DNA from 2 places in the Thermoanaerobacterium sp. CMT5567-10 genome. Region 2 is predicted to be linked to the other one. Evidence: riboswitches for the same ligand, from Rfam matches in the RefSeq annotation. Region 2 holds a riboswitch; the other holds the start of a gene.

Region 1 (4,953 bases), 460 kb from region 2:
TAACGTTAGCTGTGTATAAATTTAGAAAGAAGGATTGGCATGGGATGGATTAAAGTCGTAGGAGTAGGCCCTGGGGATATAAATGACATGACTTTTAAAGCATACACTTCCTTAAAAGAATGTGATGTAGTCGTAGGATATACTACTTATATAAACCTTATTAAACCTTTAATTGAGGGCAAAGAGGTAATTTCATTAGGGATGAGAAAAGAAATTGACAGGGCTAAAAAAGCTGTTGAATTAGCTTTGCAAGGCAAAAATGTGTGCATTGTGTCAAGTGGTGATGCAGGGATATATGGTATGGCAGGGCTTATGTATGAGGTTGTCCACAAAGATAACATAGATTTAAAAATAGAAGTAATACCAGGAGTAACTGCTCTAAATGCTGCGGCTGCTATACTAGGGGCACCTGTAATGCAGGATTTTGTAGTTATAAGCCTTTCAGATCATTTGATATCTTGGCAGGTGATAGAAAAAAGGCTGGAACTTTCTTCACAGGCTGACTTTGTAATTGTCATATACAACCCTAAAAGCAAAGAAAGACCGGAAAATCTTATAAAAGCTCAGAAAATTATTATGAAATACAAAAGAGAGGATATCCCTGTTGGAATAGTAAAAAATGCTTCAAGAGAGGGACAACAAGTGATAATCACCACTTTAAAAGAAATGGCAAATTATGAAATTGATATGAGGACAATTGTAATAATAGGTAACGAAAGCACTTTTGTAGAAAAGGGCAAAATGATAACGCCGAGGGGATATATTTTATGATACTGGTCTTGTCAGGTACAAAAGATGGAAGGGAGATTGCAGAACGATTAAAACTTAAAGGTATTGAGGTTATAGCAAGTACAGTGACAGATTATGGTGCAAGCCTTTTTAGTGATGGAGTAAAAGTCCACAAAGGCCCACTGGATGAATTGAATCTCATTGAATTTATTTATAGAAATAACATAGATATTATAATTGATGCGACTCATCCTTTTGCAAAAGATGTAAGCGTAAATGCTATAAATGCCTGCAACAAAACTGGTATAAAGTATATAAGATATGAAAGGAAAAGCATTTATTATGACAATGCCGTCATAGCTGAAAGTTTTGAGGAAGCAGCTGAGAAATGTAAAGAATATCACAATATTTTTTTGACTGTAGGCAGTAAAAACCTCGAAAAATTTAAGTTCCTCTGGGTAATGGGGAAAAAGGTAACGGCAAGAGTACTTCCTTTAAGTAATGTCCTAAAAAAATGTGAAGATTTAGGGCTAACACCAAAAGACATAATAGCAATGGAAGGTCCTTTCAGCAGCGAACTAAATTATCAAATGTTTAAAGAGAGAGAGGCAGAAGTGATCGTGACAAAAGAAAGTGGCGTTGTGGGAGGGATATTAGAAAAATTTGAAGCTGCTGAAATGCTAGATATTCCTGTAATTTTAATAAAAAGGCCTGATGTAAATTATCCTGTTGTGATAACAGATGTTGACAGTCTTATGAAAGATGTGACGAAAATTACAAGTCAGCAATTAGGATAAAAGCGTATCAGTCTATACGATGTCAACTGAATGAACTCATAAAATTTTGGAACTGAAAGCATTTTCAATTTTTATTGATAACATATTTATAAAATGATATACTTTATTTAAGAATAAAATTTGATAACAGGCGAATACAGGTGCCCAATTTGTAATCAAATTGGGTTAAAAGGGAAGCAGGTGAAAATCCTGCACGGTCCCGCCACTGTGATGGTGAGCTCTTTACATTGTGCCACTGCTTAGTCTCTCAGCGGAAGTTGATGAGTGCCGGGTGGGAAGGCGTAAAGAGGGATGAACCTAAGTCAGGAGACCTGCCTGTATTTGTGTCAAACTTACTCTACGGTCGATAGAGGAGGTGTTATAACAGGATATTTATGTGTTTTTTAACCTCTTAATGCCATTGGTAAGTTAAGAGGTTTTATTTTTGCTTAAATTTTATAAAAAGAGGTGTTTAATGTGAAAAAATGGATGTTGTTAACGGTATTTGCTTTGCTTTTGATGGCACCGCAAATTGCATATTCAATGCACATAATGGAAGGTTTTCTTCCTCTTAAATGGTGCATAATATGGGATATAGCTTCTTTGCCTTTTGTAATTGTGGGATTTATGACGATAAACAAAAGTGTAAAGAAAAATCCAAAACTTAAAATGCTTTTGGGTTTTGCAGGTGCTTTTGCTTTTGTGCTTTCAGCACTTAAAATTCCTTCTGTTACAGGAAGTTGTTCGCATCCAACTGGTGTAGGACTTGGAGCTATACTCTTTGGACCTTTTGCTATGAGCGTTTTAGGACTTATAGTGCTTTTGTTTCAGGCGTTACTTTTGGCTCATGGTGGCATAACAACTTTGGGTGCTAATACATTTTCTATGGCAATAGTAGGACCAATTGTCTCCTATTATATATTTAAAGGAGTAAAAAAGGTAGGTGGTCCAAATTGGCTTGCAGTATTTTTAGCTGCCTCAATTGGGGATTTGCTTACATATGTGACGACTTCCTTCCAACTTGCTATTGCTTTTCCGGCTGAAATAGGAGGATTTACAGTCTCCTTCTTAAAATTTATGGGGATCTTTGCAGTGACTCAAGTACCTTTGGCGGTAAGTGAGGGGCTTTTAACTGTACTCGTAATCAATTTGCTAATTGCCTACAGTAAAGAAGAACTCATTGAGCTTAATGTTTTAGAGAAAGAAGGTAAGCTAGTATGAGGGGCAAAAAGTTTTTAATGATAAATTTGATATTAGGGTTGTTGGTTATTTCGCTAATAGTGTTTCCTCTTGTTACAATTAAAAATGCTGAGTTTGCTGGGGCAGATAACAGGGCAACAGAGGCTATCACTCAGGTAGACAAAAATTACAAACCATGGTTGAAACCGGTTTGGGAGCCACCAAGTGGAGAAATTGAGAGCCTTCTGTTTGCGTGTCAAGCGGCAATAGGCGCAGGATTTTTAGGATATTATATAGGTCTTGCGAAGGGGAGAAAAAATGCTAATAGATAATTATTCTTATACAAACAGGATGTACAACGTACATCCTGTTGAAAAACTTTTATTTGCCTTTTTAACAATGATTTTGTGCTTTGTATTTGATATATATACAAACATTGCAGTAATTATTTTGATGTTTATGATAACTGTGTTAAAAGCAAAAATTCCAGGAAAAGTGTACATAAAACTTATGTTAATTCCATTTTCTTTTTTGATGATAAGTGTACTAACAATTATCATCAATGTTATAGGTGATAAAAGTGCTGCATTAATAAGTCTTGATATTTTTGAGGTAACTTTAGGAATTACTCCGAAAGGCATTAGTACTGCTGTTATTTTGTTTTTTAGAACTTTGGCAGTAATATCTTGTTTATATTTTCTCGTACTCACTACTCCTGTAGTTGACATTATAGATATCTTAAAGAAATTGAAAATTCCTTTATTATTTTTGGAGTTACTACAGCTAACCTACAGACTGATATTTGTTTTATTTGATACCGCTGGGGAAGTTTATACATCTCAGAATTCAAGATTAGGATATGCTACATTAGAAAATAGCTACAGGTCTTTAGGACTTTTAATATCTTTTCTTTTTATTAAGTCTTACAAAGATTCTCAGGATTTATATGTGGCTTTAGAAGCAAGGTGTTATAATGGGGAATTAAAAGTTATCAGTAAAGATTACAGATTTTGCTATAGAAATTTAATATATATTGTTTTGATAGAACTTGTTTTAATAAGCACATCAATACTTTTAAGAAGGTGAACTATGAAAGATCAATTTATATTAGAAGCGTTAGAAGTTACTTTTGAATATAGCGATGGTACAAAAGCTTTAGATGGCGTAAATATGTTGATAGAAAAGGGTAAAAAGACAGCAGTTTTGGGACCAAACGGTGCAGGTAAAACGACATTGTTTTTGCACTTCAATGGAATTTTAAAACCTAAATCAGGGAAAATATTGTATAACAGGGAAGAAATAAAATACAATCGTTCTGAACTCACAAAACTCAGGAAGAATGTGGGTATTGTTTTTCAAAATCCTGATATACAGCTTTTTTCTGCCAGTGTGTACCAAGAGATTTCTTTCGGTCCCATGAATTTAGATATTCCAGAAAACATAGTGAAAGAAAAAGTGGAAAAAGTAATGAAAAAAATGAAAATTATCGATGTGAAAGACAAGCCCACCCATTTTTTAAGCTATGGGCAGAAAAAAAGTGTCTCAATAGCTGATATCATAGTTATGGAACCTGAAGTTATAATACTGGATGAGCCAACGGTTTATTTAGACCCTAATCATGTACAGGAGATTATGAGTGTGTTTGACAAATTGATTGAAGAGGGGAAGACGATCATTTTATCAACTCATGATGTGGATTTTGCTTATTCATGGGCTGACTATATATATGTCATGAAGAATGGAAAAGTTGTTGCAAAAGGTGAACCTGAAGTTATTTTTACTAACGTAGAAGAACTTGATTGGAGTGATTTAAGAAAGCCTATACTTCTGGAAATATATGAAATTTTAAAAGAAAAGGGAATCATAGATGAAAATAGTATACCAAAAAATATAGAAGAATTAAAGAAATATATAAAATAGCTGCTGAAGTTTTGATAACTTTTGCCAAGTGCAAAAAGGAAACTTCGCTTATTTAACAAATACAAAAAGGCTTTTTTCCTTATTTTTATGAGGTAAAACATTTTTAAATTTCATGATACCAATAATTAATATAATTTAAACAACTTAATCATCAAAATATGCAAGTTATAATTTAGGTATTGCATAAAATTAACTAAAAATTAGTTATTGTAAGTTTGCTATTAAAAATATAAAATAAATGATGTGATGTGCTATATATTTGACTTTATTATAATTTATAATTTCTACTAAGGTGATATCATGAAAAGAATTGATAAAATAGAAAAATATTTAAAAGAAATGAAATGGA
Region 2 (4,953 bases):
AAAGACAGACTATTATGACTTGTATTCACTGCTTCCATTGATGGACAAAAATAGAAGGAAAAAAGAAGGAGAAAAATATCTGGAAAGATGTGTTGAGGCTATAAAAGATATTCCATTGGACATAAACAAGAAGAAAGACATAGCATTTAAGGCTGAAATATTATCGGGCATCATATATAAAAGAGAAGTTATTGAGAAAGTTTTTTCGGAGGTGATAAAAATGTTTAGGATTGAAGAATCTGAAACGTACAAGATGATAATAGAAAAAGGCATTGAGAAAGGAATTGAAAAAGGTATTGAAAAGGGCGAAAAAGAGAAAAGCATAAAAATTGCAAAAAAGTTGTTAAAAGAAGGTATGGACATCGACAGAATAGCAGAGATTACAGAGTTGTCAAAAGAGGAGATAAAAAAATTGATGAATTAGGATCATAAACAGGCTTAATGCCTGTTTTTTTTTAAAGTTTATTGATGACCGAAAAACGGTCGCGGTTTCGACAATATATTACACAGATTGACAAAGTATGACAGAAAAATTGACCTAATTTAGCACCTTCCCAGATGAGAATAATTGGTTTATAATAATATTAACAGAAATTGGCGCCATTTCCTGCAGATAAAATCGTAGTTAATATGCTTTTTGGTACCGAGAAGCATATTGACTACAAAAAGGAGATGTAAAGTATGTTAAAAAAACTAATTTCACTGCTTCTAATTGTTGTGCTTTTTACAATTTCAAGTTTTAGTTCTGCTTTTGCGGTTCCTACCAGCAATATGTTACCAAAGATTTCATCAATTGATGCAGAGCAAAAGAGTGCTATTGAGTATGACAGGTTTCTTAAAGATGTCAATAACTTTAAAAAATTTATTCAAGATCAAAGATCAAAGCAAGGTTCGCTGTCAGATGATGCATTCTTATTAAAATGTGCGATTGAATACCATAATCAAAAAGTGTCTAATGGGGAATTAGAAGGACCATTACTTGATATAAACGAGATAATGAATTTAAAAACTTCATCATCACAAGTATCGATTAAGTCAGTTGGGATAACAAAATCTCTTGTAAGAGCTCAATTGTGGACGGCTGCAGAATTGGCTTCAATCGTAGTTCCTAAAGCATCATTTTTCTTGCAGCATTCTTTACAAGATAATCCCAGTGATGAATATCTTCCATCGAGCGATTCGATAGTACCTGAGATAAAGGGTACTCAAGCATATAAAAATGCTATTGCTCCTTTTAAGAGTTCTAGCAGTACAAGTCAAATAAGCTATCCAGTATTTACGGCAAGCAATTCAAACTGGGATTTATATTTAGCTTTACATAATACTACAATGTATAGCTATTCATCAGGCAAATCAATAACTTCATATGTTACAGATACGTATGATTTCCAACCTAAAAATTGGAGTGGGTATGGATCCGGAATTCCCAATGCAGCGGTAACACTAATTAATAATTATGGTGCATATGCGCAGTCTGTAGGAGCGGTAGTACCATACTATATTTCCATAACTGTCCCTGATACTAAGTAATATTATCAAAAATTTGAAGAATGTAGTAGCTTGTTTAGATACTTAAACAGTTACTACATTTGCTATAAGATGTGAGGTGATATCAATGAATTTACATACGCAATTATACTTAGGGAATTTAGGCAATCGCATGATTTACATATATGAAATATTTCTTATTAATGTAGCTGTATTAATGATTGTTTGGCTTGGCTTTTCAGTTTATAAATGGAGACGATCTGGAAATAGAAATCTCATAAAATGGTGGGGAATAACAGTTGGTATTTTTTTTGCTTTGGGATTGTGCATACTGATTTTTTCTAAGATATTTTCTGGACCTCAATATTTTGTCGCCTCCCAAATTGGCATCTACATTCCAAGATCAGTTAATATACTGGAGAATAACTATACAGGCGATAGGGACCAAGAGCTACATTACATCGTTATGAAGTTCGATAAGTCCCAAATGGATGCTTTCATCAAATCTGCAGAAGAAAAAGGATGGAAGTTTGGTTCTGTGATACCGTACTCATTAGCAAAATCATTGCCACAACCTAACTTAACGCTTGGGGAAAAATATCCATTTCCAAAAGTAAAAGAGAATGGATACTATTATTTATATACAAATACTAAGCAAAAAGATTCGACTTCTTTTAGAACTAATTATATGACTAATAAGCTGTTTTTCTTGGATACTAAATCAGGAATATTGTACTTTTACTATGATAGTTTCGAGATTACATCGGATTTGCGTTTTGAAGCTCATTAAAACAGTATGCTTTTGATACCACACGCTTCATTTGATAAGTAGCCCTTTGGGCTATTTTTTTATACATAAAAAATTTTTTAAAAAAACTGTAACAAAATGAGGAAGAAATTTGTCTATATATAAAGAAGGAAAAAACGATTTGCTTTATAGAAATTGGAGGAAGAGTGTGGGATGAAAAGGTACAGGGAGTTTATCTTGCAGGCATTTATTTTGATTTCAATTATTTTAGCGGTATTCATCATGTTTGTTATATTGGATATTACAGTAGTAAAAGTTTATATGGGTTGAGATGATAGATTCATGACAAATTATTGCAAAAAAAGGCCATTTATTTTCATTGACGCAATTTTGCATTAAAGATATAATATAGTTAAACTAAATATGGTCTTAAGGTCCGAAAGGTTAATAGGGAAAGCGGTGAGAAGCCGCTGCAGCCCCCGCTACTGTAAGCGATGATGAGGCTCAAAAAACCACTGGTGAAACCGGGAAGGTTGAGCTAAAGATGAATTGCAAGCCAGGAGACCTGCCTTAAGATGTGAAAAACACCTTCGGAGGGGAGGTTGGTAATGTGGTACATATTTGCATTGAAAAATATGGGGCATACCTTCTCGGTATGCCTTAATTTTTTAGGTTTACTGTTTAAGCGCTTTGGTTATGTTTCAAATCTTTATAAATAATTTAGGAGGAGAGATCTAAGTGAAAAAGTGGATTAAAAATATCGTAGTTTTCATCATAATAGCAGTTCTTTCATTAAGCCTTGTCTCATGTTCTCAAAAAACTCAAGAAAAGACAGCAACAAATGACAATACTACGAAAACTGAAGTTAAGGCTACATTTCCATTGAAGATTACTGATTTTATGGGTAGGCAAGTGACGATAAAAAAGGAGCCGAAAAGAATTGTTTCCTTGTCTCCATCAACTACAGAGCTGATTTACGCAATTGGCGCTGGCAAAGATGTTGTCGGCGTTACCAATTACGACGATTATCCACCAGAGGTAAAAAGTGTTGCAAAAGTTGGAGGATATGAAGGGCCTAATATTGAAACTATATTGGCACAAAAGCCAGATATCGTATTTGCATCAAATCTTTCTGGAAAAGACCATATGGAGACAATCGAGAAATCAGGCATACCGGTGGTGGTATTGGAAGCTCAGAACATAAACCAGATATATGATTCAATAAAGATATTAGCTGAAATCACAGGTAATGTAGAAAAGGGAAATGAAATAATAAGCAGCATGAAGGATAAAATCAAAGAAATCAATGATAAAGTGAAGGATTTGCCAAAAGTAAATGTGTTTTATGTTGTTGATACAAATGGAAATTGGACGGCTGGCAAGGGTACGTTTATCGATGAACTTATTACATTGGCTGGTGGAAATAATGTAGCCAGTGATGCAAACGGATGGGCGCAGTACAGCATGGAAAAATTGATACAGAAGAATCCTGATGTGATAATTACATCACCACATGCTGCAAATGCCAATGAAATAAAAAATATGGCAGGTTATAAAGATACAAAAGCGGCAAAGGATGGCAAAATATTTGTAATATCCAACGATGACATTGTCACTAAGCCATCTAACAGAATCGTCTTAGGTTTAGAAGAAATTGCAAAAGATTTACATCCGGAGGCATTTAAATAAATTGAAAGTGAAAAAAGGTTTTTATTTGCTAATTTCTATTGTGATTTTGATTGCATCGCTGATGTTTTCTGCATCAGTTGGTGCAGTCAAAATGCCATTGAAAAGTATTGTTGATGTCATATTTGGTGATGGCAACAGCACAGACAAGATGATATTGTTAAATCTTAGGTTTCCAAGGATTATTGAAGCTGCTTTTACTGGGATGGGACTTTCTGTGGCAGGTACGTTCTTTCAAGGACTTTTGAAGAATCCTATGGCAGATCCTTATGTTTTAGGTATATCATCGGGAGCAGCTTTCGGAGCGTCCATCGCAATTGTCTTAGGATTAGGCATTTTTGGTCTTCAATTTTTTGCATTTGCATTTGCTCTTATGACTATTTACGTAGTGTATATTTTGGCTAAAAAAGGACCGTATATTAAAATGCAGACGATGCTTCTTGCAGGCATTGCCATCAGTGCTTTTATGTCTTCAGTTATTTCTCTCATGATGCTTTTGAATCATAATGAGATGTCACAGATAGTCTTTTGGACGATGGGGGGATTTAGTCTTATTAGCTGGAGCCAGGTTTTTTACACAGTACCACTAATATTGATTGGATGTATTGCATTATACACGTTTTCGAGAGATCTTAATGTGATAATGACAGGTGAAGAAATAGCTGAGCATTTAGGGATTGATACTGAAAGAGTTAAAAAAATCATATTGATTGTAGGTTCTTTAATCACCGCGTCTTCTGTTTCAGCAGGTGGAATAATTGGCTTTGTAGGGCTTATAGTGCCTCACATATCAAGGCTTATTATAGGTTCTGACAACAGAGTTTTAGTTCCTTTTAGCGGTGTAGTAGGTGCAGCGTTTTTGGTATTGGCTGATACGCTGGCAAGAACTGTGATGGCTCCTGTAGAAATACCAGTTGGCATAATAACTGCCGCTTGTGGTGGACCATTTTTCTTATATCTTCTTGTCAAAAATAAAAATAAAGAGGTCAAATAATATGGCGATCGTAAATGTGGAAGATCTTCATTTTAGT

What was found. Region 2 has a riboswitch for cobalamin ahead of Q2T46_RS11265 (ABC transporter substrate-binding protein). Riboswitches for the same ligand answer to the same signal wherever they lie in the genome.
Region 1: linked by a shared signal. The riboswitch ahead of Q2T46_RS13685 (energy-coupling factor ABC transporter permease) and the one ahead of Q2T46_RS11265 (ABC transporter substrate-binding protein) in region 2 are both predicted to bind cobalamin.

The regions. Positions count from the first base shown of each region.
Region 1 is NZ_CP130558.2:2,688,960-2,693,912, forward strand. It holds gene cbiG (cobalt-precorrin 5A hydrolase) at 1-53, shown strand, start outside; gene cobJ (precorrin-3B C(17)-methyltransferase) at 40-771, shown strand; gene cobK (precorrin-6A reductase) at 768-1,526, shown strand; cobalamin riboswitch at 1,648-1,860, shown strand; gene Q2T46_RS13685 (energy-coupling factor ABC transporter permease) at 1,995-2,726, shown strand; gene Q2T46_RS13690 (energy-coupling factor ABC transporter substrate-binding protein) at 2,723-3,016, shown strand; gene cbiQ (cobalt ECF transporter T component CbiQ) at 3,003-3,770, shown strand; gene Q2T46_RS13700 (energy-coupling factor ABC transporter ATP-binding protein) at 3,774-4,604, shown strand; gene Q2T46_RS13705 (sigma 54-interacting transcriptional regulator) at 4,905-4,953, shown strand, end outside.
Region 2 is NZ_CP130558.2:2,227,217-2,232,169, forward strand. It holds gene Q2T46_RS11250 (Rpn family recombination-promoting nuclease/putative transposase) at 1-424, shown strand, start outside; gene Q2T46_RS11255 (hypothetical protein) at 682-1,530, shown strand; gene Q2T46_RS11260 (hypothetical protein) at 1,616-2,278, shown strand; cobalamin riboswitch at 2,652-2,824, shown strand; gene Q2T46_RS11265 (ABC transporter substrate-binding protein) at 2,975-3,925, shown strand; gene Q2T46_RS11270 (iron ABC transporter permease) at 3,927-4,916, shown strand; gene Q2T46_RS11275 (ABC transporter ATP-binding protein) at 4,918-4,953, shown strand, end outside.